DNA from 4 places in the Paenibacillus kandeliae genome. Region 2 is predicted to be linked to each of the others. Evidence: riboswitches for the same ligand, from Rfam matches in the RefSeq annotation. Region 2 holds a riboswitch; each other region holds the start of a gene.
What was found. Region 2 has a riboswitch for cyclic di-AMP ahead of ABXR35_RS23730 (C40 family peptidase). Riboswitches for the same ligand answer to the same signal wherever they lie in the genome.
Positions count from the first base shown of each region.

Region 1: another riboswitch for cyclic di-AMP. It lies ahead of ABXR35_RS23200 (resuscitation-promoting factor); the one in region 2 lies ahead of ABXR35_RS23730 (C40 family peptidase).
Region 3: another riboswitch for cyclic di-AMP. It lies ahead of ABXR35_RS20315 (hypothetical protein); the one in region 2 lies ahead of ABXR35_RS23730 (C40 family peptidase).
Region 4: another riboswitch for cyclic di-AMP. It lies ahead of kdpF (K(+)-transporting ATPase subunit F); the one in region 2 lies ahead of ABXR35_RS23730 (C40 family peptidase).

Region 1 covers NZ_JBFDUZ010000009.1:11,275-18,615, reverse strand. Annotated here, with positions in the region: gene purR (pur operon repressor) at 1-195, opposite strand, end outside; gene ispE (4-(cytidine 5'-diphospho)-2-C-methyl-D-erythritol kinase) at 371-1,225, opposite strand; gene veg (biofilm formation stimulator Veg) at 1,447-1,722, opposite strand; gene rsmA (16S rRNA (adenine(1518)-N(6)/adenine(1519)-N(6))-dimethyltransferase RsmA) at 1,829-2,707, opposite strand; gene rnmV (ribonuclease M5) at 2,700-3,257, opposite strand; gene ABXR35_RS23200 (resuscitation-promoting factor) at 3,479-4,573, opposite strand; cyclic di-AMP (ydaO/yuaA leader) riboswitch at 4,888-5,122, opposite strand; gene ABXR35_RS23195 (TatD family hydrolase) at 5,318-6,085, opposite strand; gene ABXR35_RS23190 (HD domain-containing protein) at 6,223-7,341, opposite strand, start outside.
Region 2 covers NZ_JBFDUZ010000011.1:11,986-19,326, forward strand. Annotated here, with positions in the region: gene ABXR35_RS23700 (GNAT family N-acetyltransferase) at 1-159, opposite strand, end outside; gene tadA (tRNA adenosine(34) deaminase TadA) at 202-702, opposite strand; gene motB (flagellar motor protein MotB) at 1,073-1,927, opposite strand; gene motA (flagellar motor stator protein MotA) at 1,911-2,720, opposite strand; gene ABXR35_RS23720 (hypothetical protein) at 2,910-3,203, shown strand; gene ABXR35_RS23725 (GNAT family N-acetyltransferase) at 3,358-3,870, opposite strand; gene ABXR35_RS23730 (C40 family peptidase) at 4,173-4,646, opposite strand; cyclic di-AMP (ydaO/yuaA leader) riboswitch at 4,658-4,796, opposite strand; gene ABXR35_RS23735 (YwhD family protein) at 5,286-5,801, shown strand; gene ABXR35_RS23740 (ATPase domain-containing protein) at 6,261-7,341, shown strand, end outside.
Region 3 covers NZ_JBFDUZ010000005.1:44,027-51,367, reverse strand. Annotated here, with positions in the region: gene ABXR35_RS20330 (DMT family transporter) at 1-51, opposite strand, end outside; gene ABXR35_RS20325 (universal stress protein) at 177-833, opposite strand; gene ABXR35_RS20320 (hypothetical protein) at 947-1,423, opposite strand; cyclic di-AMP (ydaO/yuaA leader) riboswitch at 1,824-2,002, shown strand; gene ABXR35_RS20315 (hypothetical protein) at 2,125-2,538, shown strand; gene ABXR35_RS20310 (oxidoreductase) at 2,662-3,363, shown strand; gene ABXR35_RS20305 (hypothetical protein) at 3,494-3,817, shown strand; gene ABXR35_RS20300 (GNAT family N-acetyltransferase) at 3,877-4,455, shown strand; gene ABXR35_RS20295 (DinB family protein) at 4,717-5,217, shown strand; gene ABXR35_RS20290 (aldo/keto reductase) at 5,457-6,392, opposite strand; gene ABXR35_RS20285 (hypothetical protein) at 6,707-7,341, opposite strand, start outside.
Region 4 covers NZ_JBFDUZ010000001.1:1,572,390-1,579,730, forward strand. Annotated here, with positions in the region: gene ABXR35_RS06885 (MBL fold metallo-hydrolase) at 1-102, shown strand, start outside; gene ABXR35_RS06890 (histidine phosphatase family protein) at 114-698, opposite strand; gene ABXR35_RS06895 (DUF4177 domain-containing protein) at 800-1,003, shown strand; gene ABXR35_RS06900 (SMI1/KNR4 family protein) at 1,110-2,657, shown strand; cyclic di-AMP (ydaO/yuaA leader) riboswitch at 3,045-3,245, shown strand; cyclic di-AMP (ydaO/yuaA leader) riboswitch at 3,330-3,545, shown strand; gene kdpF (K(+)-transporting ATPase subunit F) at 3,831-3,911, shown strand; gene kdpA (potassium-transporting ATPase subunit KdpA) at 3,943-5,607, shown strand; gene kdpB (potassium-transporting ATPase subunit KdpB) at 5,758-7,341, shown strand, end outside.

The DNA.
Region 1 (7,341 bases), on a different contig from region 2:
ACCAGCCAGCGTTTGCAATTCGCCGATGCCCTCTTCCTCGAATACCTCTTTAATAATGGTCAGATCTTCGCTGATCGATGATTTGGCCGCTCCGTAACGGTCAGCAAAGGTCGTCAGTGGAATGAGCGTATGCGGTCGTGAAGTCAGATACTGGGTCAGCTCGACCAGACGCGCGCTCCGTTTTAGTTTTTTCACTTGAACTCCTCACCATCTACGAAAATTTACATTTATATCCTTTAAACATCCCAAACCCGAATAATTAAAGTGAATATAACATTTTTGTACGTGTTTGTAAAAGAAAATCGCAATCTTTTTCAAGAAGCCCAACAACATGCCGGAGCTTTTTGAAAAAGATTGCGACCTGGATTGCTCAGGTTAACATACGCACTGCATACACTTCATGGCAAAATCCGCGTAACCCGTTATAAATGCGTGCCACTTTGGATTCTTTGGAGACAAGTCCGAATACGGTCGGACCGCTACCGGACATGAGCACGCCATCAGCGCCCAGCTGAATCATCGCCTGCTTGAGCTGTTGTACCTCCGGGTGATGCGACAGCGTCACATCCTCCAGCACATTACCCAACCCGCGGCAGATATCGTCAAACGACTGCTGCTCAATCGCCTGCTGCATCGCGAAAGCCGAAGGATGCTTCTCAATCTTATCCGCCTTCAGACGTCCGTAGATGCCTGCTGTCGATACATTGATCGGCGGCTTCGCCAGAATGACCCAACAATCCGGTGGACTTGCCAGCGGCGTCAGAATCTCACCACGTCCGGTTGCCAGCGCTGTACCACCCGTGATACAGAAAGGCACATCCGAACCGATCGCTGCGCCCAGCTCCATCATCTCCTCATGAGGGATATTCAGATTCCAGAGTCGATCTAGCCCGCGCAGCGTAGCCGCTGCATCGCTGCTGCCACCTGCTAGACCGGCCGCTACCGGAATCTTTTTGTCGATATGAATATGCACGCCCTGGCGAATACCGTAGCGCTCCTTAATCCGGCTAGCTGCCTGATACGCAAGGTTTTTATCATCCAGGGGGATATAACCAGCCTGACTGGATATTTTGATCACGTCACCGGGGATATCGGTTATCGTAAGCCGGTCGGCAAGATCGACCATCGTCATGATCATCTCCACCTCGTGGTAACCGTCCGGGCGTTTATGCAGTACATCCAGCATCAGATTGATTTTTGCCGGCGCTTTTTCATATAGCTTCATGAGGTTCCTCCACCTTCAACATTCCGTCCGTTCTATGTTCTATCGCATCCCGCGTCCGTAATCGGCATCAAACTCCGCTCGGAACCGCGCGATGACCTAAAGGCTGTATACAGCCATGAATAATCCAATTATAGAAAAAATGAATTGCAAAGTCTATTCACAAAGCAAAACAGTCTCTACCCCCGCAGGAGATAAAGACTGCCTTATCATAAAACAGTTATTTAATTCCCAACATATTGTACGTCTGTTTGGGAATCATCCTCGCAGACCATAATCTCTACGGAATCCGTGAGGACGTCTGCATAGCTGTAAGACACTCGTTCAAAAGTTTGATGATCATCATCAAGCTTTACGGTAAAAACAGAAGGGTAGGTTTCTTCCAAAATTCCTGTACGTTCAATGGTCTTCTTACGACCACCGTGAGCGCGCAATGTGATTTTGTGCCCTACATGAGCATCAAGATTGCGTTTGATTTCGGTAAGCGCGTTGTTAGCCATGCCTACAACCACCTCTTTTCCTACTCCCTATTGTAACAAAAAGGAAAAGAAATGTCAATCAAATAATAAATTATGCAACACAAAATTTATTTTGTCAATGATTTTTTTAGCGAATACCTGCTTGTAAAAATACATGGCTTAACCGCGCGTATTCTTCAAGGCTTAGCGTTTCCCCACGACGTGCCGGATCAATGCCCGCTTCATGCAGCAAACCGTCCAATTGCTCACGATCACCGCCAAAACGTGTCTTCAGGTTATTGGAAATGGTTTTACGACGCTGGACAAAGCTAGACTGTACCAGATCGAAGAAATGCTGCTCGTCCTCTACCTGTACCGCTGGCTGCTCTCTCAGCTTCAAGCGGATAACCGCAGACTCTACATTCGGTTGCGGGATAAAGACCGTTTTCGGTACGATGCAGACTACTTCTGGAATACAGTAATACTGAACCGCAATACTCAAGCTACCGTAATCCTTACCGCCCGGTGACGCCGCCATGCGCTGTGCCACTTCCTTCTGGATCATCACGACAATGTTATCCAGTGGCAGCTTCTCCTCCAGCAGCTTCATCAGAATCGGTGTTGTCACGTAATACGGCAAATTTGCCACCACGCTCACCTTGTCCACCTCGGCAAAGTCCTCACGGAACAATTGCTGTAGATCGACCTTGAGCACATCACCGTGACGTACATGCACATTGCTATACTCCTGCAATGAATCCTGCAAAATAGGGATCAAACGCTGGTCGATCTCTACCGCCGTTACACGGCTTGCCTGACGTGCCAGACGCTCGGTCAGCGCGCCGATACCAGGACCGATCTCCAGCGCACCGCGCTCTGGTGTCAGATCAGCTGCATCGACAATCTTGTTCAGAATGTTGGCGTCGATCAGAAAGTTCTGACCCAGGCTCTTTTTAAACGAAAATCCGTGTTTATGAATAATCTCCTTCGTCCGTCCGGGCGTGGCGATATCGTGTCTATCAGTCATGGGATTGCTGTTCCTCCGCTTCAAGTTGTGAAAGTGCTGCCGCGAATTCTTCGCGGCTGATGCCAAATATGCGCAGCCGTTTATGAAACTGCTTGCCGTTGCCGTAACCGATGCCGAGCAGATTGCCCATGATCATACGACGTGCCGCCGCCTTGGGATGCATCACCAGCCCAGTCATGATCAGATCATCCCAGTCGATCAGCGTCTCCGCTTCCGGCATCTCGCTGTGCAGACGGGACAGCGCTTCGCGAATCGCTTGCGGTGAGGCATTTTCTACACCGATGTCGCCTTTGCGTGTTGCTTCGCTTTCGGGTATGAACGCATGCTTGCAGCCCGGTACTTCGCGGGAGACAATTTTACGAATGCGTTCCCCTGCATGATCAGGGTCCGTCAAAATAATAACGCCACGACGCTCCTGTGCCAGTCTAACGCGTTGGATCACCTGCGAACCGATGGCAGAGCCGCCCGTTTCAATCGTGTCCGCATCTACTGCACGCTTGATCGCTACCGTGTCATCCCGTCCTTCTACAACAATTACCTCTTTGATCACTTGATCTGACGCTTCCCTTCTGGGCCGTATGGGGCAGGATGCTGCCCTGCTCATCCGTATGATCGGCCTTGTGCATATTGTCCTCAGTATAACAAAATAACAAACAAAAAGAAGGGGAAGATTCCCCTTCTTCTGTTGGTTCTATTCACGCTCATGGTTAATAACTATTATATCACAATTCAGCGCTATCAGCGCAGCAAGTGCATCTTCCGCTACCTGTCTTACGGTTTTACCGGACCGATCACATATACGGTATAACCGGATTTGCGACCGAATGCTCTTGCTTGACTCAGGCTGTCAATATATACGTCAATCTTATTGCCATTAATGGCGCTGCCTGTATCTTCTGCACGACGATAGCCGACACCTTCGATGTATACCCACCATCCCATCGGGATGACACTCGTATCTACAGCGATGGTACGTCCTTCTGTTACTCGTGTTCCAGAAGCAGTCGTTGTACCAAGCCCTGGCTCCTGAGAGGAGTACGCAGTCAGCGTTACATTGTTCAATACTTTGGCATAAGAGAAATCTTTATCCGAATGAGATGACGAACTGGCAGCGAGCAGTTTTGGTTGCTGCTTTTTCGTTCCGACAGCGACAACCTTATCTTGCACCTCAGCAGTCGTTTTCTTATCGATCATGCGCTTGGAGACAAATTCTCCATCTTCGTATGTTTTTTCAACATATTGGACAACCTTGCCTTTTTGTCCGCTTTGGACTAGCTTCGTTTTGCCTTCCAGCAATGTGCTGTCCTGTTTTTTAACAACCTGATAAGGCAGTTCGACAACCTGCTTGGCTACAAAGGAAGTCGTTCTAACCAGTTTAATATCCATATCGTGTTGTACTGCTGTTTCGACCGTTGGTGTCAACTTGTCCTCTTCGCCGAGGTCAACGCCAGCTTGGTCGAGTGTACTGCCTACTGTTTTGGCAGTAGTGTACACTTGTTTCGTTTTGCCATCAGCCGTAATATTCACGGCGACCGCGTGGTTCACATACACTTTGTCCCCATCTTGGATCGCTCCGTTCATGGGCATGGAAACTTTGTCTTGCGGCGCAACCGTAATGTTCTGTTCCGCCAGCAGATCGGAAAGATTCAGTTTGCGTGTTTCGACGCTCTGAGCTTTGCCATCAACGATCACATAAATATTTTTGCCTGCCTGCATATACAGAAGCCAGAGTGCCATGGCGATTACCATAACAACTGCCAGCGAAGTGAATAAGGCAAAGCGTAGATTTTTTTGCTTCCAACGCAGCGCGTAAGACATGCTGGATGAGCGTGAACCATGGGTTTCTTTGAAAGGAGCAATTCCCACTTCTTCCGTCCTCCTTACATAGTCTCGCCGTCTTGCTGTATCTTAAATGAGTTAAGACGCGACTATATCAGAATTTCCACAGGCGTTTATCGTGTTTACGAATACCGGCGCATTTCGGTAATCGTTTCGTGTTGTGCAATGTGCCTGCGCCATGGTCAGTCCAAGCGGCTTCCGTTCCCGAACAGTGAAAATCCGGGTTTTCTCATCTTACCTTTTCCTTTTGCACAAAACAAAAAAGCCTTGGGAAAAGTGCAAGAGCAACTCTTCCTGGGCTTCCGACGACTGTACCATCTTGGAAACTTTTAGAAAATGAGAGGTTGCCTCTGCATCGCTTACGAGGTTAGCTGTCGGGTTCGGACATTCATACTGCCTGTATAGATTGCCCTGTGAAACGTCCTCCGCTCATGGCGCAAGTAAATTTCAATTCACCCCAAAGACCCTGTATCAGGAATCATACAATCTGTCTTCCGGTATTGCCGGTTTCAAGTGAATGAAGACAGCTGTTGGTTCCCCCGTTCTCCTATGTAGGAAACTCAGCGAGACCGAATCATGGAATCTCGTTCATAAACAACAAGATTAAATCACTGATGAAATAATATCCCGAACTCAACCCCACTGTAAAGCAAACCTCAACTCCGTTTTTCAGAAAAAGTGGTTAAAAACTTGTAACATTTGAGCATTTAGTGGTTAAAATTCATTCATATATCGTTCTAGCTCGGTTTTTCGGTGGTTTTTCTCCCTATTTCATCGTATACCAAATAATGCCAGTGCATTTTTCGTTGTAATTTCACTAATTTCTTCCAGAGAAACACCTTTTAGCTCGGCAGCTGCCTCTGCTACCAATGTGACATATCCTGAGTTATTTCTTTTACCACGATATGGATGTGGAGTCAAATAAGGGGAGTCTGTTTCTAGTAATAATCGGTCCATTGGAACCTGCTTTAGCACCTCTTTTGGCTGCTTGGCATTTTTGAAAGTAATTGGTCCACCAAATGACAAATGGAAGCCCATATCGAGACACATTTTGGCGGTTTCCCAGCTGCCAGAGAAGGAGTGCATAATGCCGCCAACTTCGGATGCTTTTTCCTCACGCAGAATACGAACAATGTCTTCATGCGCATCTCGGTTATGGATCACAATCGGCATGTTAATCTCGCGTGCAAGACCAATTTGTTCACGTAGGACGCGGTGTTGCACATCTTTGGGTGATTTATCCCAATGATAATCCAGACCAATTTCACCAATGGCAACGACCTTTTCATGACTGCATAAAGATGCAATCCACTCCAGATCACCCGGCTGCATCGTGATCGCTTCTACCGGATGCCAGCCTACCGCTGCATAGATAAAATCATACTCTTCTACTAGCTTCATCGTCGTCGGGATCGTCTCTCGGTCAAAACCAACATTTACCATTCGTGTCACACCGGAATCGTACGCGTTTTGAATCACTTCTTTGCGATCCTCATCAAAATCTTTTGAATCCAAATGGGTATGAGTATCAAATAACATTCATATTCGCTCCTTTACTGCCGTAATTCCGTTATTTTTCTTCTATAGAATAGAAATGAGTTAGACATCTTGTGAAAAGTCAGATGCAGAGCAGATTTACCACCTGTCTGCATCGTTTATTCTAATGATTTGCTTGTTTAGATTTCAAACTCCATTTGCGCCGGACCGAGCTTATCCTCGAAAATATCCGCTACCGGCTTGGACAATTTGTGTTTTACCCTTTCCAACTTCTCCTGTGGGAAATACAGATGATATCGTCCACGATGAATACCGCTAATCGAGCGCACAATGTCCGACACCTCGGAAATTTCCTGTACTTTATTTTGGCGATTCAGCAGCAAAATCTGCTTTTCCTTTTTCGGATCGCCCGGACGGAATACATCATACGGTAGATCTGTCGGAAAATCGATCTCTAGATCGTATTGTGGATGCAGCCCCGCTTCAGCAAATTCATTACGAATCTGATCAATGATGTCCATATCAATCAATTCTGTCTCTACATACTTATATAACCGACGATCCATAAAGCGTGCACACACATCCGCCAGAATTTCGTCCTTTTCAAGCGTCCATTGCATAAAGGTCGTCTGCACAAGCGCCTCATCCAGCAGCAGGTATTCCTTTACATTGAGTGTTCCTCTAAACAAGGAAGGCAGCGGATGCGGTAAGAATGCGAAGTCGTATCCATCATGGAACAATTCTTTGGCACGATGGAAAATATGACGCAGCACAATATCGGAACTGCGTGTAACCGGATGGAAATATACCTGCCAGTACATTTGATAACGTGACATCAAATAATCTTCAATCGCGTGCATACCGGATTCCTTGACCACTACCCGTCCTTGATGGGGACGCAATACGCGAATGATCCGATCCATATCAATCGTGCCATAATTTACGCCAGTAAAATACGCATCCCGCAACAAATAATCCATGCGGTCGGCATCCAGCGGACTGGATACTAGATTCACTACGACCGCTTTCTCGTAATCCTTGCGAATGACCGCAGCCACCTTTTCCGAAAAGCCCGGCTCGGCATCTTCAAGCACACGATGAATTTCTGTATCTTCTAATAGAATGCGACACGTCCATTCCTCATGGTTCATTTCAAACGCTTCTTCTATAGAATGGGAAAACGGTCCATGCCCTAGATCATGCAGTAGCGCTGCACATAAAGCGACCATTCTCTCCTCACGCGGCCAATCCTCATACCCACTTCGTTCAAACTGCGAAATAATCCGGCGCGTAATTTC
Region 2 (7,341 bases):
CTGACTGGCAAACGTGAAAAAGTCGTCGGGATACTGCGGTTCATACTGCTGGTTCTCTTCCCGACTAGATAACCGCAGCTGTAGTAGCTGCTCTGCATCATCCGGCTGTAATAGACGGACATATATGCCCCGCTCTTGGTTATGCAATTGCATGTGCATATGTGTGCCTCCCTACTATGAACATTATGAGGAATTCGTTTCTTATTCTGACTCTGCTTGACGTTCTAAACGTGCTTGCTTGAGCTTCACTCGCAACCCTCGGAAAAAGTCAGTAAGCAGTGCTGCACATTCTTCCTGCATAATGCCATCCATTATCTCAGTCCGATGATTAAAGCGCGGCTCTTGCAGCAGATTCATCAATGTGCCGGCACAGCCCGCCTTAGGATCGGTAGTGCCGTAAACGACTGTGGGTACACGACTTTGCACGATAGCGCCTGCACACATGGGGCAAGGCTCCAATGTGACGTATAAGGTGCAGTCGAGCAAGCGCCATGAGCCGAGTCGTTCGCTAGCTTCACGAATGGCGATAATCTCGGCATGGGCGGTGGCATCATGCGTCGTTTCACGCAGATTATATCCTCGCCCAATAATTTCGTTATCTTTAACGATGACGGCACCGATCGGGACCTCGCCCAGCACTTCGGCTTTGCGTGCTTCCTCAATCGCCTCTTTCATCCAGTGCTGATGTTGAATGATGGAAATGATAAACCCTTCTTTCTATTGTGGATACGTATGGCACTTGTCCATCGAACAAATATTCGTTGTTAACAGCTTGTGGACAAAACTGTGGATAACTATGTTTTGTTGTGGAAAACTTACTTTTTAATCGTTTTTGTGAATAACTTTTGTAGCTGTCAAGAGAGCGAGAGAGCAGGCAACGTATGGTGTGGCACAATGTAGTCGGGTATTGTGACGTTCTTTTGCCGTCTAAATGTTTTCCACAGGCTTCCCTATCAATTTTAGGCAATACGAGGGGGGATTTCAATGTTAATCCACAAGCAAAAACGGATACCAGCAAGCCGGTATCCGTTCATTGCATGGAGAAGCGAATGACTTCTTCCATCGTATACAATTAATTGCTGGTGTCGCTTCCGTTGCCTACAATGGACTGCAATGTTGGATTCACATCACTGTCTACATATTTGCGGACAATGGCAACTTCAACGCGGCGGTTTTTGGCACGTCCCACATTGGTGGAGTTATCGGCAATCGGGTGGTACTGACCGTAACCAATTGCACTAAACTTGCGCGGGTCCAGCTTCTGATTGAGTAGCAAAATTTGCATAAAGTTCAATGCACGGTCCGAACTCAGATTCCAGTTGGATGTATACTGCGAGTTGGAGATCGGTACATTGTCCGTGTGACCGGAGACGATAATATCATAATCAGGAATTGCTTGTAAAATAGAGGATAGTGATTTGGCGAGCATGCGTGAATCAGTTTTGACCGTTGCCTGACCGGAAGCGAACAGTGTATTATCACTGATCGTCACTTTCAGTTCGGACTGGTTCAACTTGGTGGTCAGCTGGGAGCTAAGACCATTTTCCTTGATATACTGATCCAGCTTGCGCTTGAGATTTTCCAGATCTTGCTGCTCTTGCTTTTGTAACGCTTCGCGCAGCTTTTGCTTGGACTTCTGACTATCTGAGTTGTCAGCTGCCGCAGCCGTATTGTCCTGCGGATCTTTGTTTGGAACTTCGCCTTCAGTTGGAGCCATCGCATTTTCATCCAGTACACCACTGCCACCGGTGAAGGCGGCACTCATAGCTTTGGCCATCTGCTGAAATTTGGCAGCATCTAGCGAGCTCATGGAGAACAGGGTGATGAAGAGTGCTAGCAGCAGGGTCATCAAGTCGGAATAGGGGAGCAGCCAGCTTTCGTCGGCATGCTCCTCATGAGGTTCATGTCGTTTACCCTTCTTGCTCACCGCCGCCGCCTCCTTCCTGTTGTCCTTCTAGCTCAATTTTCTCTGTTGGTGTCAGGAATACAGCGAGTTTTTGACTGATTGCCATGGTCGATACACCGGATTGAATCGATAGCAGACCTTCGACCATCATCAGCTTAATCTCCACTTCTGCTTTGGACAGACGTTTCAATTTATTGGCCATCGGATGCCACAATACATAACCGGTAAAGATACCGAGAACCGTTGCGATAAACGCACCAGCAATCGCGTGGGACAGCTTTTCCATATCACTCAAATCGGCAAGGGCGGCAATCAGACCGACAACCGCACCGAGTACACCGAGTGTAGGTGCATACATACCCGCCTGCGAGAAGATCAGCGCGCCGGAGCGGTGACGTTCCTCGGTAGCATTAATATCTTCCATCAGCACATCCTGTACAAATTCCTGATCATTACCATCAATGATCATCCGCATTCCATTGCGGAGAAAGGAATTGTCGATTTCTTCAACTTTGGATTCCAGCGCGAGCAAACCTTCGCGGCGCGTAATGGAAGCCCAGTCCATGAATGTACGAACCAGTTCCTTTTTGTCGAGCAGAGTCTGATTTTTGAAAATGATTCCGAACAGTTTCGGAACACGTTTGACTTCGGGCATCGGGAACGCCATAAAGATCGTTGCGGCTGTACCTACCAGGATGATAACGTAGGCAGCAGGGTTGTTAACCAGACTGACCAGTGGTGCGCCCTTGAGGATCATACCGACAACTAGAGAGAGAATCCCGAGTACCAGACCAAGAATTGTTGAAATTTGCATAATACACCTCGTCCATGAGTATATGTTGTATGGCTTGCATCATTCTCTTCCATGGAATGATGGCATTGCTTGATTCGCTGATACTTTTGTTATCGACAGAATATGATGCTTTATGAAGAGTTTTTTTAAGTTATAATGGAAAGAAGTTGGCAATTGTAACAATATAGACAGATGGACTGGAGGTTCGTTATGGGCGTTAAACATGGACGCGAGTATGAGGATATACTGACTGATTTGACGACGGCGTTGGACTTGATTCCCGATTGTTATCTATTTTTTCAAATGCCGCCGGAAGAATGGGCAGGCTTACAGGCAGAGGAGCGCCGTGAGGTGCAAGAGGCGCTAGCAGAGGATCTATTTTATGCGCTTGGTTCCGAACCTTCCATTCAGGTCGGCAGCGGGGTAGTCATTTATGCTGCGGATACGCACCGGATCGATATTTTGATCGGGGAAACGGAAATGACCTTTGTTCCGCTGATCTGATGAACAGGGTACGATGAATATAAATGGGTAAAATGAAAAAGACCGGATGACGGGAGAAGGCGTATTGCTTCTTTTGTCATTCGGTCTTTTGTCGTTGGATGCCCATAGTAAAGAAGGATGCTTGGGCAGTCACTGGTATCGGTATGCCGAATCTTTATGGCGATGAGGTTCTATCTGCGTCCGCTTGGTAAACCATACAATAGAATGGCTTCATACCGTCCGGTGTACGGCGATCATATGCATCGGTAATATGAAATCCAGCTTTCTGATACGTACGGATGGCGCGCTGATTCCAAGTGAGTACTTCCAGATCGATCTCTGCTTCAGGCTTCCGTGCTATCGCTTCTTCGGTAATGACACGGACAAATGCTTCGCCATAACCGTTGCCGCATAGATCGGGTCGCATGCCTACACCGAGTCGAACAGTACCTTCCAATGGGAAAAACTGTGCGAATCCAAATAGCACACCTGTACTGTCTAAAATGGAGGCATATTGCTCCTTGCGCAGCTTTGGATCGCCAAACTCCACTTCCAGTTGCTGCATCTGATCCCATGACATCCAGCCATAAATATCGTAAGGGGCTTGATATACCCATGTACAAATATCAGCCGCATGGGCCTCAGTCATTTCCGTAACGATGAAGGGCGGGGTGAGGGAAATCGACATGAATCACTGCTCCTTTTTGAAGATGATTGAAGATCAAATGAGACGGGTATTAACTAAAAATAATTAAAATAAATATTGGAAAACATGTTTACCATAATTATGGCGTGGTTAATTATTAGTAGACATAATTACCAAATCAATATCTCAAATACTGGATAACTTTTTTCCAAATAAGTGTAACCAATTTCGGTTTTGTTTCGTTTATATAGTACAAGAACAAATAAAAAACCGCAAAAGATTCTGGCGGGAATCTCTTACGGTTATGAATCACAAAATATAAGGTTATTATTTAAAAGGTTATATTAATTGTCGGTTGCGAACGTGTCAAAAGCATAATTGCTCATTACGCGTTTAGCGCCGACATAGCGTTCTGCGTAATAATCCATGCTGAGGTTATCAATACGTACGCCTCTGGATGTGGAAGCATGCGCGAATTGCGTGCTGCTTACCATGACTCCTACATGTGAAACTCCTGCTCCAGTCGTGTTGAAGAAGACGAGGTCTCCAGCTTGCAGATTGTCTCTACTTACTGCGTCGCCTACTTGGAATTGCGATGTGGATTGACGCGGCAGATCAATGTTCATTTTACTGAATACATATTGAGTGAATCCGGAGCAATCGAAACCGTTGAAAGAGGTTCCCCCGATGCGGTACGGTGTTCCCATTGCTGGATCAATGATCTGGTCCATTTTGGAATCAGCATGTGCACTGCTATTCCCCATAACAGTAAATGCAATTGCGAATCCCATTAGTGCGGCGGTTAGTTTCTTTTTCATGTTCAAAATCATTTGTCCCCTTCCAATGCCTACGAGGTTAGCTTAAGGATTCGGTAGAAGGCTTCCCCTATGATCCCTCTCTTGCAAGATCAATTCACCCAAAACGGTTCCCCCGTTTCCCGGTGCCACGGAATTTGGCTTTACACTTTGTTAATGCACCGTATGACGATATCCAACTTTTTCGACAAAAATCAGCTTTTCTGGTAAAAGTTACAAGATGACATTTTAAAGTTTACAAAGTTGTTACTAAAAACTCGCTGGGTTTATTCTAACAGAGCTTTTTTACTTTGGCAACGTTTGATAACTGTTTTTCTACGAAAATTATTGTCATCTTTATGACATGGCAGGATGAAAACCGCGCCAATAAAGGGATTACATTTATGAAAAAAAATTCATTTTTTAGTGCAAGGTGATGATTGTTTACGCGTGAACTGGCTGATTTATGATTGCTTTCCTTTTTTTCGGTCATTTTTTTGTAAACTTTATACTTTTGTCGATATTTGTTTTGATTTTTTGATACTTTATCTAACATACAGCCTGTGGCATTAGTTTTTTGACCCTAATCCGCTACAATCATGTTAAAATCAATCATATGAAGATATCGGTTCATATTTGAATAAAAAAGGAGTTACTTTTACCATGGATCAAAATCAACAACCTGCCAAAAAATCAATGTCTTTAAATATTATTAGTAGCAGCACCAAGAGCAGCAAGCATAAGGGATTCGGTGCAGGCTCGATTAATCTGAACAATGTTTCTCCTATTATTATTGATCGCGGCGAAGCAACGATTGATATTGGTGCGATGCACGCGAAGAGCAAAGTGGAGCGCGGGATCAAATTCAGCGCTGAGCGCGAGGATGTTGTCGGTGGTCGCCAAGTATGGGTTGTCTGGGTAGCGGTGGACAAGCAGCCAGAGGGCGGTAGCTACGCTGGAGCAACAGCCTGTGAGATGTGGATTAATGAAGAAGACAAAAAAGGCTGGAAAATCCTCGCTGACCACGTAAACAAGCTGGACTATGCGATCAAGCGTCGAATCATGCTGAGCGAGCTAGGCAGCGAAGATAAAGCGGCATTGAAAAAACTACTGTCCACGCATAACCAAGAGTGGTGGGATCGTTCGCCAGAAGAGTTAAAAGAAGCATTGGAAGGCTAATCGGTAATCAGTATAGATTCCGAGGCTGCTGCAATGGGTACGTAGAGTATAATCATCACAATACAATGAACGGGTGGGAATGACGATTTACTGTCTGGAATACCGGTATTCCTGCCCGCCGTCTATATTCCCACAACAGGCTTGATGTACAACAAAGAGGCTGGAGATCAACTGATTTCCAGCCTCTTTGTATAATTATTCGCAGGTATTCATTTAAATTTAAAATAACCGGATAAAATGCTGTATTTTTTGGTCTAAATTTATTCAATTTATTAAGAAACTGCAATGATAAACTGGAAAAAAAGGGTATAAATGATTAAATACTTTTGACTCGTTATAAAAATGGGAAATTCCTTTCTTCAAAGTGCCTTACGTTGTTATAATTGCTTTACAGTCATCTTCGTAGGAAAAGCTAACCCTTGCATGACTAAACTATGCTACAGATGGAGGGAGCAATACATGAACAACATCAATGCTATTCATACGGGTATACCAGGACTGGACGATATTTTGTACGGTGGTATACCGCCAGGGTCTGTAGTGATTTTGGAAGGCGAACCAGGTACCGGTAAAACGACAGTCGGTATGCAATTTCTGGTAGAAGGAGCCACAAACTTTGACGAGCCGGGAATCTACATTACCTTTGAAGAACTGCCGGAGCAAATATACGAAGATATGAGAGGGTTCGGATGGGATCTGCGTCAGCTAGAGCAGGAAAATCGGCTGCGCGTTATTTGTATGGAGCCGGATATTTTACTGGATCAAATGCTACAGCCAGGTGGTATTTTTGAAAGTATGGTCGGTGAGATCGGCTGCAAACGCGTCGTGATCGATAGTATCAGTCTATTCCGACTGGTGAGCACGGATGAGCAGGTGCGCAACAATGTGTACACCATCCGCAATATTATGCGCAAGCACTCGCTGACTTCGTTCTTCATTCGCGAATATGGTGAGACTGGCGAATCCAATGTGCCTTTTGAGAATTACATCTGTGATGGTATCGTTCGGCTATCACTGAAGCCGCTGATGGAAAAGTACCGCAAGCGCACGATTGAAGTACTCAAGATGCGTGGTACTCGCATTATGGAAGGCGAGCATACGTACAAGTTTCTGAACAATGGCGTATACATCGTTCCATCTCTGTCTATGGCGGAGGATAAAATGTTGACCAACGAGACGGAGGTGCTGACTACCGGTATTGCAACGCTGGATGAGATGCTGGGCGGCGGTATTCCACGCAGCAGCGTCTATATGATCGACACGAACAGCAAAGCCAATTATCGTTATCTGCTGTCTTCTATCTATGCACAGCGCATTAAAGACGGCGATTGTACGGTGACAATGATGTCGGGCAATACCTCACTGGATACCTTTGCCGATACGATTGAGCTGTTTGGCGTATCGCTGCGCGAAGCTGCTGCTCAAGGTAAAGCGTTCTTTATTGAGCATTATCGAAGGGCAGTCGAATCTACGCTAGAGAAGGCGATGATCCGTGTAGATAAGGTGAGTAATGAGGATTATGCTCAAGTGTTGAATGATC
Region 3 (7,341 bases), on a different contig from region 2:
AACCAGCGACGCAATCAGCGCCAACCGTTTCATTGGTGTTAATGTATTCAACGTTTTACCCTTCCTTTCCATCAAAAAGCACGTAAAAGCTGTCAGACGATGTCAGCCAGCACGTTACATCATACGCTTTTTGTAGGCAAAACGCAAAGGAAAAACACAAAGCAAAAAGAAACCTCTTAATCCTGCATATCTAGCATCCGTTCCAGCGGCTCGGCATCGACCAATGTACCCTTCGATACCTTCAAATACTGATATTCTCCATCGATATGCAGCTTTAGCAGCCCATTTTCAAAATCCGTATGCATCTTCTTAAAAAAGACACCTTCCGCCACAATGGGTTTGTCGGTTTCGTAACGAATCTGGTAGCCTTTTGGTGTGTGAATCACATCCACTTCCACGCCATCCTCATGTGTTTCTTCCAAATTGGCTTTCATCCGCTGTACCGCCACAATATGCAGATCGATGGCGCCCAGATGCTCCAGCAGGTCATTGATCAGCGAGCCGCCAGTCATTTCCTCCCAAAAGGAACGTACCGATTGCCCGATAATAAGCTGTGTCACCTGACTGCGGTGTGCTGCCATGGCGATCGCCTCTGCCAGATCGCGTCCTTCGCGCTGCACGACCATAAAAGTACCGCCTGCTTCTTCGGTCAGCTTTTTCCAGCTGTTGTAGTAATTCTGGTCTTCCATATCCAGTTCGCTCACGGGTTCATCCAGTATACTCAGTACGATCAGTGGTGCCTGAAGCAGCTGGGCGAGCCGGATGCCGCGCCGAATCAGCCGTTCCCCATTCAGATTGTAGTGTACACCGACCATGATCTTTTCTTCGTGCATGACCTGTAACGCCCCTTTGTATAAGTATCAATTGTCATAAGGTAGATGCCAGTGTCCCCAAACGGCTAACAAGCCGTTTGTTCACGCCCATACAGACACTTAACCAGCATAGACTAAAAAGAATAATATGCGCTGCAATAATGACTCAAAAAATTCCGCTCCGCAGGTAAAGAAGATACGGTAGCTCTGCTATTTGCTTGATTGCTTTCGGCACCGATCAGGCTTTTCTGCCAGTCCACTAGTGCCTCGCTTGCCAGATGGGTGCGGGTAAAGCCCCATTGCGATTCATGCTGCTGCATATACTGTGCCGCCTGCATGCCCGTCTGCCCTTTGAGCCTCGTAAACACAGATGCCCATTTCACCAGATCCAGATGAGTCGTACCGTCGGAGAATTCAAATTCTGCCCAGCCCGCTGCACCACTGCCACACATACGCAGCAATCCGCAATGCAAAAATTCGCAGTGATCCGGCAATGCCAGCCGTTGATGGTCATATACAAACAGCTCCATATGACGGATACGCGCCGTATCAACAGCAACACCATGCGGACGGACAATCTCTTCAACGAGCGGAACAGCAGTCATGATCATTTATACATACACTCCTTGTAATGTGAGGTTTAGTTGTGAGCCATCATAGGACATTTCCATGACAGCGTAAATGAAATCCAATCTTCATCCTTGCCGATTTGGGATGGAAGATAGTCATGTAATCGGATTCATCACAGCGATTCGCAGCCGCATCGTCATAATGCTCGGTTTTGCTATTGTTTTCGCAAAATTGCAGGAAAATGAAATAATATGGCGTAAGCAAGCGAATACGAGAGAAAAGTCATTGCATCATCTGCCTGAACCATCAAATTGACACAAAACCACATTCTGTCTGCCTTTACTTTGATCGTGGACGGGAGTATGATTCGTCTCAAGTTCATAAATTTCGGCATATCGCTGTATGCGTATGTCGTTACCAGCTGAATGTCCGTATGTTGTACTGCCATCTGGGCAGAACAAATTGTGCGGAGAGCGGGGGAACCAGCGAGAAGTGCCATAGGTGCTTTTCAGGGGTGAATCGGAACAAGGAGACATGTGGGGAACCGCAGATCCTGTCCGTAGGGAGACTCTTACTCCCGAATCCGTCAGCTAACCTCGTAAGCTGAATTAAGAGAGGCGACAATGATCATGACATCCGGTAGGGCACCGCTGTGCGCTGTTCGGAATGCTTGAGAAGCGGCGAGAGTACCTCTTGTGCGGCTTCTTTTTTGTTTGCCTTCACACATTGGAGGAGAAAAGAGATGGAGTTGGAGCAGGAATCGGAGTTACCAAGGTCTTATGTGCTGGTATCTCCGGCGACGCGGGCAGGAGAGCAGTTTATGCAGCTGCTCAAAGTCAAAGGAATCGATTTTGCCGCGATCGTGAACAGCTATAGTGAGAAAGTAAGAATGGAACGGATGGGCATCCATCATGTACTGCTGCTGGATACGCAGCGTCAGGATGAATGGTGTCTACCGCAGATGACGGTCGGGAAAGTGTATCTGTTTGAGCGGAGTTTGCCGTTGTGCTGCCGTTATATCCAGATGTGTCGCTCGTGGACAAGCGATCCGATTTATGTCATTACCGAAAGCAGCAACTCACGTATGATTTACAAAGGTCTGGGCGCAGATTATATTGTCCATACGAATGGCGGCAGTGTCGCCTTTTTGTTGTGACAGTGTGAGCAGTCTCATCTCCACCATAAGCAGGTATAGGGATAGAGAATTAACCATCATGCCGCTGCATACCGTTCCATCGGCAGCAGACGGTACATACTTATGAAGTTTGGAGATGATCGTATGACCGATAAAGTAGCACTCATTGCCGGAGCAACCGGATTGGTAGGCAGCGCGCTGATGTCTATTTTGCAAAAGGCGCCGGAATACCGGCAAATCATCGTTCTTGTACGAAACCATGTACCAGAATGGGAAAGCATGAAGCGGGTGAATCAGGTTGTCGTAGATTACGAACACTTAGAAGATCATCTGGATCTGCTGGTTGCCGATGATGTGTACTGCTGTCTGGGCACTACGATCAAAAAAGCCGGTACACAGGATAACATGTACCGGATCGATGTTACTTATCCGCTGACATTGGCGCAGCTGGCGAAGCGGCAGGGGGCTACCCAGTTGCTGCTGGTCAGCGCGATGGGTGCAGACCATACATCCAAAATCTTTTACAACCGGATCAAAGGAGAACTGGAGCAAAAGCTGGCTGGGCTGGATTATCCGTCTTTCTCTGCGGCACGCCCTTCGCTGCTGCTTGGCGAGCGTCAGGAATTCCGCGCAGGGGAACGTATTGGTGCCGTGCTTGCTAGAGCATTATCCCCGCTTATGGGCGGCGCGTTAGCCAAGTACAAGGCGATTCCTGCGGAAACCGTAGCGCGTGCGCTTTACCGGATAGCCAGCAAGGAACAGCGCGGGGTGCATGTGTACCACTCAGACCGTCTACATGAGCTGGGCGCTGTCTCTGATTCTGCACCGGAGCGAGTGACTTCCTGAATCCGATATCTACGTAGGCTGTACGGAATCATGCAAAGCGGCTACAATAAAGGTTGGCGAATCGGCGCCTACGCCTAGCCAGATCAAGATGATGGGCAGCATGCTGCTGCTGCGGAACGGAGAATGAACAATGCCTCAATTGGATGACAAACAGGCGGCAACCCAGATTGAGAAATGGATTGCCTTTTACGATATGGACAATCCCAAAGCATGGGACAAGGACGACTATACCTTTGTACAGCAATCGTGCCGGTATATGCGCACGGCGGTACAGACGCTACGTGGCAAGGGCAATGCCAATCCAGCGGAGCGTAAGAAGATTGCTAGCGGGCTAGAGGATTTTATCGAGGATTCGTTTATGGACGATCCGAACGAATGGGAGCCGGAAAACCGCGCCTTTGTGAAACAGGCGATGGCGGCGCTGCGGCATGCAGCCGGCGTATTGAAAAAGTAACAAAATGAAGGGTGCTTGCTGCCCATCGGCGGCAATGCCCGAATTAGCAGGAGGTTGGTATGAATATCAATCCAGAACTTGAACCTATGATGGAACATAAGCTGGACGTAGAGCTTTGCCCTGCGACAGATAAGCATATTATTTGCAATATGTATCCTTTTTATTTGTATGACATGTCGGAAATCTGGGATCGCACACCGAACCAATATGGCGTATTTGAGGAAGACGAATGCTGCGCAACACTGGCTCAGCAAAGTGACGTCTTCAAAATCTGGTGGCAGCATCCGGGCGTTCTGTTTCCGTTTCTACTGCGCGTAGATGGCATTCCGGCAGGCTTTGCGCTCGTATCCACACCGCCGTACATTCCGCACGGGGAGCAGGCACAGTATTTTTTGCATGAGTTTTTCCTCATGCGTTCCTTCCGTGGTAAAGGGCTGGCGCAGCGGGCGGCGACGCATGTGTTTGAACAGTTTAAAGGCAGCTGGGCGCTGCATACGAATGCAACGGGACGCAATATGCACACTCGACGTTTTTGGCGTCAATTGCTGACCGATTACACCAATTACAAATATGACGAGGAGCCGCTCGAAACGCCAGAGCAGGATCAATTGCTGGCTTATCGCTTCCACAATGCTTGATCGTCGTAGCGATTGGCGATCCTACTAGCGGCAACAGGCGATAGAAAATAAAGCCTCACTGGTGACGCAGATGCAGTAGAGAGCACCGGAGGGGCTTTTTGTCGTACATAGCGATATGTGGACGATGTGAGTAGGGGCGGAAACGATGAATGGCAGAAGGCATGTTCATTGCTGTACACTGTTAACTGCACTACTATGTACTCGCGTTGAAATTTGCTGCTGAATGATATACATTTAGCTAGAAACGGAGGGTGAACGAAGATGAGTCAAACTGCAGAACAGGCTTTTGCTAGAGCATTGGTTCAATCCCTGATTGGGGAAAGAGGGCACTTGCCGATTGCCAAAGCGTTATCCGATATTGATTTGGAGCTATCTGGACAGCGTATAGATGGGCTGCCGTATACGATTCATCAGCTGATCAGTCATATGACGTACTGGCAGGATTTCATGCTGGCGCATGTGCGTGGAGAACAGCCGCAGCGTCCGCCGATTCCAGCCGAAAGCTGGCCGCAGGAGGATCGTGCTGCCGATGAGATGGCATGGCAGCAAGTGCTAGACGATTTCCTGCAAGGTATCGATAGCGCGTGTGAGCTGGCACAGACTCTGGAGCTGGCAGCACCGCTCGTGCACGTACCAACCGAGACGGTTGCTGGATTCCTGCGCAATATCGCGTCGCACAATACATACCACCTCGGTGAGATTGTGATTATCCGTCGCTTACTAGGATCATGGCCGCCACCGGGCGGAGGGTATCCGGCATAAACGGATCGTATGAAGTGTTAAGGTGAAGGACGCGTTATGCAATATGCGACATTAGATGCTGTGTGCGATTCCAACGGCAAACAGTATTGCAACATGCAACAGTATTCCAACATCAAACGAACGATGTTATACAAAAGAAAGACCACGGCGTATCCTCGCAGAGGGGCGCTGTGGTCTTTTTGTTATGCTATGTTCTTATTTATCATATAGAACGATGTGAGTATTCGTTTTTCATCTGTTTAGACGAAAATATGGTTAATCTGTTCGATCTCTTGCGGAGTTAGCTGTACATCCAGTGTTTTCAGGTTATCCAGCACTTGGTCGGAGCGCTTAGCCCCTGGAATAATCGCATCAATCGAATCGCGGGTCAAATACCAAGCAAGTACGATATGAGCGACTTCGACGCCTTTGGCACGAGCGATAGGGCGCAGTTTTTCGACCTTTTCCAGATTGTGCTGGAACGCTTCGCCTGCGAATAATGGGTCTTGCGCGCGCAGGTCGTCGAAGCGGGTTTCACTATTATATTTACCAGCCAGCAGACCAGAAGCTAGTGGGAAGTACGGGATAAAGCTAATATTCTGTTCTGCGGTATATGGCAGCAGATCCTGCTCTGCATCGCGTTTAAACAGATTGTAGTGGGATTGCAGCACATCGACATAGCCATCTTTGTTGGCTTCCTTCAGCTGGTCGATGGAAAAGTTAGATACGCCGATAGCACGAATTTTGCCTTCATCCTTGAGTTTTTTCAGCTCGCCTACAGCTTCGTCCTTTGGTGTGGACTCATCTGGGAAATGGATGTAAAACAAGTCGATATAATCGGTTTGCAGACGCTTCAGGCTGCTCTCCACGCTATCACGCAGAAATGCCGGGGAATTGTCAAACGTCACATCACCTTGCTCGGTGAATTTATGCGCGCCCTTGGTAGCGATGACTAGCTCCTCGCGCTTGCCGATTTCTTTGAGTACTTCGCCGATCAGCTCCTCAGAGCGTTTAGGACCATAGATGAATGCTGTATCGATAAAGTTCAGTCCGTTAGCAACCGCCGTACGTACAACCTCTTTGCCAGCTTCCTCATCCAGATTGGGATACAGGTTATGCCCACCAACCGCATTGGCTCCCAGCCCGATTGGATTCACCCACAGATCACTTTTACCCAGACGTGTTTTGTTCGACATATTCATTCATCTCCTTGTATGTAGTGTATGGTTTATTGTAGCAGAATTATTTACCGAGTGAAAATATCGGGATAATGAGCTATATAAACGAAATAGAAAAGTAAGATGTATACGTGTATATAAGGATCGGCGCGCCTTGGTTATTGGTGATAAGGCAACAGTTACATATTAGCCAATATGAATGTGAATTGAAACGTTTGTAAGCGAAACGCGGCGGGTAAAGCAAATGCCCCGCATCATAAATACGGGGCATTTATATGGATCATTGTAGATGTAGCAGCATTCAAGAAAACAGTAGAGCAGAATAGATTCGCTTATGGCGTATCTTTGAATGGCAATTCTAGAATCGTTTGCTTATCTGAAACAATATCCTGAAACTGACTGACATAACCAGTGCCGTCATTCAGAAAAGCAATACCATAATCGCCTTCATGAGCCGCAATCTTACTCAGCTTGTCTTGCGAGAGTGGTAACGATTTGAGCTGATTGGCGGTGATTTTATACGTTCCGCTATCATTTCTGTAAGCAACGTCCAATACATTCACATACAGATTGCCAGACTTGGTAATTTCCAAATCGTGTGCAATGGTATCCAGCTTGGCAATCAATACAGATTGATTCCATTGAGCCCCGCTTAGTCGAACGATTTTGGAGACCGGCAGTGTTTTCTCATTCACTCGCACCGAAGCGTACAATCTGCCCTGTGCATCAAAATCCAAACCTTTCACATATTGCTTAGGCGCGTTTTTGTCGGTCGAAAGAAACGGTGCATACGTACGACTACGCTGCATCAGCTCATTCATAGAGAGCGGTTTGCTACCTTGCAAATATTTCGCTTCGATTTTGAAGAACATGCCTTCAATGTCGGAGCGGCTGAAAAAGACGTCTCCGTTTGCATTGACGGCTACTGCTTCGATGTCATCAATATCCGCAAGTTTTGTTTTTTGTA
Region 4 (7,341 bases), on a different contig from region 2:
CAGCAGCTGCAATCCAAGCTAGAGCGAGAGCTGAATGAAGAAGAATTGGAGACGATTGAGCTATTTATCAACGGACGAAACCGTCAGCAGCAAAACGGCTGATTACGTGCGGCTCATTTGCCTTTTTGCCGCAGAATCTGCCGTCGTACTGCTTCGGCTTCACTATCGCGGAACAGATGCAGCTTGCCATTCTCGACCATGCGCATGCGTGGACCGGTAAAGCCTCGTTTGATCAGCTGCTTGCGCATATACAGCATAAGCGCCCAGTGGCTGACGATTAGAATATGCTCTGCGTTAGAAGCCAGAATCACATCTAGTGCGCGGTCAATACGTGCATTGGCTTCCGCGACCATACGCTTGTACCGTCTGCTCAGTAGCGGCGCAATGCGGGCGAAGGCAGCCCAGCCGATAAAGGGAAAGCGTAGCTCCGTATTAAAGGTGGGTGGGGTAATCTCGCGCAGCTCCGGCATAATCACAATCTCACCGCCATAAATAAACTGCGCCGTCTTGATCGCGCGCGGCAAATCGCTGGCAAAGCAGATTTCCCAGTTTAATCCGCGTAGATCAGTGGTGCCCATTTCGATCTCGGCTACATCATATTCCTCGAGCCATGTTACCAGCTCGCTGACGGTAACCATCTGGCGGATCGGAAACTCCTTATTCACTTTAAAATGTCGGACAAGTCCAATAGTCTTCATCAGGGGTCGTGTGTAACTCCTTATTCGTAATGTGCTACAATAATGATTATACCCATTTCCGATGGGAACCGTATAATTGCTTCAGAAAGGAAGATCATAACATGAGTCAGTGGGAATACAAAACGATAAAATTAGAACCAGGTGGTTTTCTCGGCGGCAAAGTCGATATGGACGAGCTGCAAGGAACGCTGAACGATCTCGGCTTTGACGGCTGGGAGCTGGTATCGTCCTTTGATACCACCATATCGCAGGGCAGTTCGCGCGAGGTCATTCTGATCTTCAAGCGCAGTGCACTGCTAGATTAACTCTCGATAACGGTTACATAACCATATGCAACCTATTGAAACGTTTACGATTGAACTTGAGAACCGCGTTTGGCAATGACAAACGCCATACAGAGGAGGCAATCGCATGATCGGAACATGGATGGAAGAGATCAAGTCCATTTTACGTACCGAATTAAGCAGCCTGGAAGACTTTCTGCTGCCACCTGCCGGTGATGTGGAAATTGCTCAAGTGGAGCAGGCTATGAATCTCTCATTTCCAGAAGAGTTGAAGCAGCTATATCATACCCATAACGGTGAGTCTCGCAACGGTCCGGGCTTGTTTTTTGGACTGCAATTTCTGAGTTTGGACGAGATGCTCAGCGAGTGGAAAATCTGGTCTGATTTGCAGGAAGAATATGCAGATCTGGGCGATCATTACTCTATTCCGTCGGGCTGGGTGAAGGAGCAGTATATTAACCGGAATTGGATTCCTTTTTGTCATGATGGTGGAGGGAATCATCTGGGGATCGATCTGGACCCTGATGAAAATGGAGTTATCGGTCAGGTGATTAACTTCGGACGCGATGAGGAAACGAAGTTTGTCATTGCTCGTCACCTTGGTGAATTTATCCATTTCATGCGGGATACGGTGCGGGAAGGCAATTACACAGTAGAGCAAGAGGAAGGCATGGGCTACTGGATGTACGGTCGTAACGATCAGGCACGATTGCTACGGGACGCCCAGCAGTTTGCGCTCGGTGATGTGTTGTCAGCGTCAAAGATTCCGGCGTCAAACACTGATTTTGCGGCCTGGATGGGACGTCTATCCCAGCCATGGCAAGAATTGATTCGGCAGCAAAATGCTACGCCTGAGGAATTTGTTCGCCAATACCAGATTTTTCTGATCAACGAGAATCTAAGCGATCTAAGCGGCTTGGAACGTTGCAGCGAGGTGCGCGAACTGAGCCTGTCACGCAACCAGATTATGGATGTACAGCCGCTTGTAAATTGTAGCGAATTGAAAAAGCTGTATTTGCTAAACAATCCGATTCACGATCTGACGCCATTATCCAATCTGAAGTATTTGCATAGCTTGAACATTGCGGGCACATCAGTAACCGATCTAACGCCACTTGCCACTCTGTCAAGGCTGACAAAGCTATCTTGTAATGATACGCCGATAGAGGATTATCGTCCGCTATTGAAGATAAAGACATTAACTACGTTGACAATTTCAGCACCTTCACATAAGGCGGCTCAGGTGATTAGCGATATGCAGCAATTGCGTCATCTGACAATTCATGATGCACATACATGGCAGCCTCAGGATTGGGAGATGATTGGCACACTGCCTTTATTATCGTTAACCGTTAATGGCGGAACATGGGACAATGCCGATCATTTACGTGCATTCGAGCAATTGCAGGAATTAACCTTTCAACATTTGTATTTGCAGGATGCTTCTGCACTTGCAGACCTTCGCTCTTTGCAAAAGTTAAGTCTGCTGGATAATAGCGATATTTCTCAGTTAGAATCGATTACGCGGTCAACGACGTTGCGTAGCTTTACAGGCAGCTTTGCACAATTCGATCAGATTAAGGACGGTTTTAGTCAGCTGGTTGACTTCTCTAGTCTGACAGGCGATCTCACCAATGAACAGTTTGAAATCTGGTCCAACTATAATCGGCGCTAATTGCCAATATACCTACCGGAGCGCATGGTGCTCCGGTTTTTTGATATGCAGACCGATAGATCATAGTATATAGATAGGCATCCAATCGATATTGAAAATAATGACATATCTTTTTTCAGTCAGTTGCGAAAACATTGCGTGGCACAATGAAACAAAATGTAAAAAGTGAGTAAATGGGAGTAAAGCAGAGAAAAAAGTAGCTTGCGACAGGTAGCAATTTACTAAACTTTTAAAAATCAAACTTGTGGTCAAAAAGGGCTTTTTTTGCCTTTTTGATCTGCTTTACTCTTTCGCGCGACAGGCGTAATATACATTTCAGGATTTAGAGATTCACCGGTAACGGGAATCATTTTTGTTCAGAATGAACCATAGCATCACAATGTTTCTTGTTCTTTATTGCTGAGTTTCCGGTTATGCCGGAAAACGGGGGAACCAATTGTCAGGATGATCGGAGGTGTGAGAGCCGCCGACAGACTGCATGGGGTGAATCGCTTAGCACCGGTAACCATGGGACCGGCGCTGGGCGTAGGGCGACTCTCACCGCCCGAATCCGACAGCTAACCTCGTAAGCGGAAGTCGAGAGAGGAGTGTGGAACTTGTGCCGACACGACACAGGGTAAACAAAGCTCTGTGTTTTATTGTGCGCTTTTTGGGAATATTCTGAACCTTGTACAATCAATTACGCTTAATTTCCGATATGTGGACAGCCATTCATCAACTGTCCGCCGGAAAGCGGGGGAACCAATCGTCACGCTGTACAAAAGCTGATACTGCTTAGGCAACGGCTTTGCACAGCATGGACATGGGGTGAATTCCGGGATGACCGGAACGGGCAATCTTCCAGCCCGAACCCGACAGCTAACCTCGTCAGCGAATCAGGGAGAACTTATATCCGGCTTGAACCGGCGAAGGGATTGCAGGCATCCGATGATGTCTGTACGAGTTTCGTGCGGTCAATAGGGGAAGCCCGGTGAAAAGTTCCATTTTACCGAGGCTTCTTTTTTTATGCCCAAATTCGGGATAACACCATTTGACATGTAATTAATTTGGATTGAAGGAGTTACGTATCATGCTGGATTTGATCATGATTGTGTTGGTATTACTCATTGCATTCGCGCTTGGAGGACTGGGAGAATGGTCGTCCAGAGTGATCGGGGAAAGAGGGAAGGAACAATGACCTGGTTATTATGGATTATCATTGCAGGCGTACTGTTATATCTATGTTATGCCCTGATCTATCCCGAGAAATTCTAAACCGAAACCAACAGAAGAGAGTGGAGTGAGTATGTTAGCATACATCGGAGTTGCCGTTACCTTATTAATCGCGCTGTTACTGGCTCGTCCTATGGGCTTGTATATGGCTCGTGTATTTGATTATAAAACAGGGCGTCTGGATCGCTGGTTCGGACCACTGGAAAAACTGATTTTCAAAATCGGCGGTATTCGTCAGAGCAATCAAACGTGGAAGCAATACGCCGCAGCGCTCTTGGTCAGCAATACTATCATGCTGCTAATCGTGTATATCATTTTCCGATTACAGGATAAGCTACCGCTGAATCCTGCTGGTATCGCGGCGATGAGCCCGGATCTAGCATTTAATACAGCGATCAGCTTTATGACCAATACAAATTTACAGCATTATAGCGGTGAAAGCGGTTTGTCGCTGTTCTCGCAAATGACATCCATTATCTTCATGATGTTCGTCTCACCAGCTACTGGTATTGCTGTAGCCATCGCCTTTATTCGCGGTCTGGCAGGCAAGCCACTCGGTAACTTTTTCGTCGATCTGACACGGGCGATTACACGCATTTTGCTGCCACTAGCAATTGTGGCTGCACTGGTGTTTATCAGTCTGGGTGTACCGCAAACGATGCATACTTCCGTGACAGCAACGACCATACAGGGCGCACAGCAGGAGATTGGCATGGGACCGATCGGTAGTTTCCTAGCGATCAAGGAGTTAGGTAATAACGGCGGCGGTTTCTTCGGAGCCAACTCAGCGCATCCTTTTGAGAATCCGAATGGACTGAGTAATATGCTGCAAATGCTGCTGATGCTGCTTGTACCAACGTCATTGCCATTTACGTATGGACGCATGGTAAACAATCTGAAGCAGGGTCGCGTATTATTCGTATCCATGGCGATGATGTTTGTTGTTATGCTGAGCGTATCGCTGTATGCGGAGCATCAAGGCAATCCGCTGATCAATCAACTGGGATTGCAGCAAAGTGCAGGCTCCATGGAAGGAAAAGAAGTACGATTTGGCGTAGAGCAATCCTCGCTCTATTCTGTCGTAACGACCGCTTCTGAAACGGGAGCAATCAATACGATGCACGATACACTGACACCGATTGGTGGAATGATAACAATCAGCAATATGATGCTGAATACCGTGTTTGGTGGTTCTGGGGTCGGTATGATGAACGTGCTGATGTATGCGATCATCTCGGTCTTCCTATCCGGTCTGATGGTAGGACGTACACCGGAATTCCTCGGTCGTAAGATTGAAGGAAAAGAGATGAAGCTGATTGCGGTCACATTGCTCATTCAGCCGCTGCTTATTTTGGCACCGACAGCATTGGCATTGACCTACTATCCAGATACAATCTCCAATCCGGGTTTCCACGGACTGACCCAAGCCCTGTACGAATTCACATCCTCTGCGGCTAACAACGGATCAGGGTTCGAGGGATTGGGCGATAATACACTATTCTGGAATATTTCAACCGGTGCGGTCATGTTTATTGCGCGCTTCTTCTCTATGGTAACGCTGCTTGCTGTTGCTGGTTCGTTGCTCGCCAAAACACCAGTTCCCGAAAGCAGTGGTACGCTGCGCACCGATCAGGCATTGTTTGGTGGCGTGTTCATCGTAATCGTAGTACTGGTTGGCGCATTGACGTTCTTCCCAGCCCTCGTACTGGGACCGATTGCGGAACAGTTAACGTTGTAACCTATCGTAGGTTTACCATGATGCCACATCGAACAAGCGATCATGTAAAATCGCTAATGGCGTAGGCACACGCATTGATATAATGATACGTCCATATTCAAGCACGTCCATATAATAGAAATAAGTGACAATCAGGTGGAGGAATCAGCAATGAAAAATCAAGCTTCCGTGATGAACCGGGAACTGATAACCAAAGCATTACAGCAGTCGTTTGTGAAATTAAACCCACTGCTTATGATTAAAAATCCGGTCATGTTCGTCGTTGAAGTCGGGCTGGTGATCAGCATTTTGCTGATCTTCGCTCCAAACGCATTTGGCGAATCGGTATCGACCGGTTTCAATATTACCGTTTCTCTGATTCTGCTGCTGACCATATTGTTCGCCAACTTTGCCGAAGCACTGGCAGAAGGACGGGGTAAGGCACAAGCCGATTCACTCAAAAAAACAAAAAAAGAAATCACTGCCCATAAAGTAGACGGTGACCGCATCATCGAAGTTCCGTCCACCGAGCTGCGCAAAGGCGATATTGTCAAAGTCACACAGGGCGAAATGATTCCCGGCGACGGGGAAGTAATCAAAGGTCTAGCATCGGTCGATGAATCTGCTATTACAGGTGAATCTGCGCCAGTAATCAAGGAAGCCGGCGGCGACTTTAGCGCTGTTACTGGTGGTACGATGGTTATCAGTGACGAAATTATTGTTCGCATCAGCAGTGATCCGGGTGAATCGTTTATGGATCGTATGATTAGTCTGGTCGAAGGCGCGGAACGTCAGAAAACGCCGAATGAGATTGCGCTCAATACTGTACTGATCAGTCTCACCATTATCTTCATGATGGTTGTTGTTACATTGCCTTTCATGGGCAAATATCTTGGTATCAATCTAGCTGTACCTGTATTGATCTCCTTGCTGGTCTGTCTGATTCCAACCACCATCGGTGGTCTGCTCTCCGCCATCGGGATTGCCGGAATGGACAGGGTTACTCGCTTCAACGTATTGGCAATGTCCGGTAAAGCCGTAGAAGCATCCGGTGACATCAATACCATTATTCTTGATAAAACCGGTACAATTACTTACGGGAACCGCATGGCGAGTGAATTCGTTCCAACCGACGGTCATACTGCCGAGGAAGTTGGACAATGGGCAGCGATCAGCTCTGCCTACGATGAGACACCAGAAGGACGTTCCGTACTGGAATTGATGAAAAAGCAAGGCTGGACATTTGATCAGGATGCACCGATTGGTGCTGAGGTGATTGAGTTCAGAGCCGAAACTCGTATGAGTGGTCTGGATTTGAAAAATGGACATAAAGTACGTAAAGGTGCTGTCGATGCGGTGCGCAACTGGGTAACGGCACAGGGCGGAACCATTCCACCATCGCTGCAAGCGAGCAATGACAAAATCGCGTCTGCTGGTGGTACGCCGCTCGCTGTTGCGGTCGATAACGAAATTTACGGATTGATTTATTTAAAAGATACCGTCAAAGCGGGCATGCGCGAGCGTTTTGAGCAGATGCGCAGCATGGGGATCAAAACGATCATGTGTACCGGGGATAACCCACTGACCGCAGCAACTATCGCTCGCGAAGCAGGGGTTGACGATTATATCGCTGAAAGTACACCGGAAGATAAAATCGCTGTTATTCGCCGTGAACAAGCGCTAGGCAAGCTAGTCGCCATGACTGGTGATGGTACGAACGATGCGCCAGCACTGGCACAAGCAGACGTAGGGATT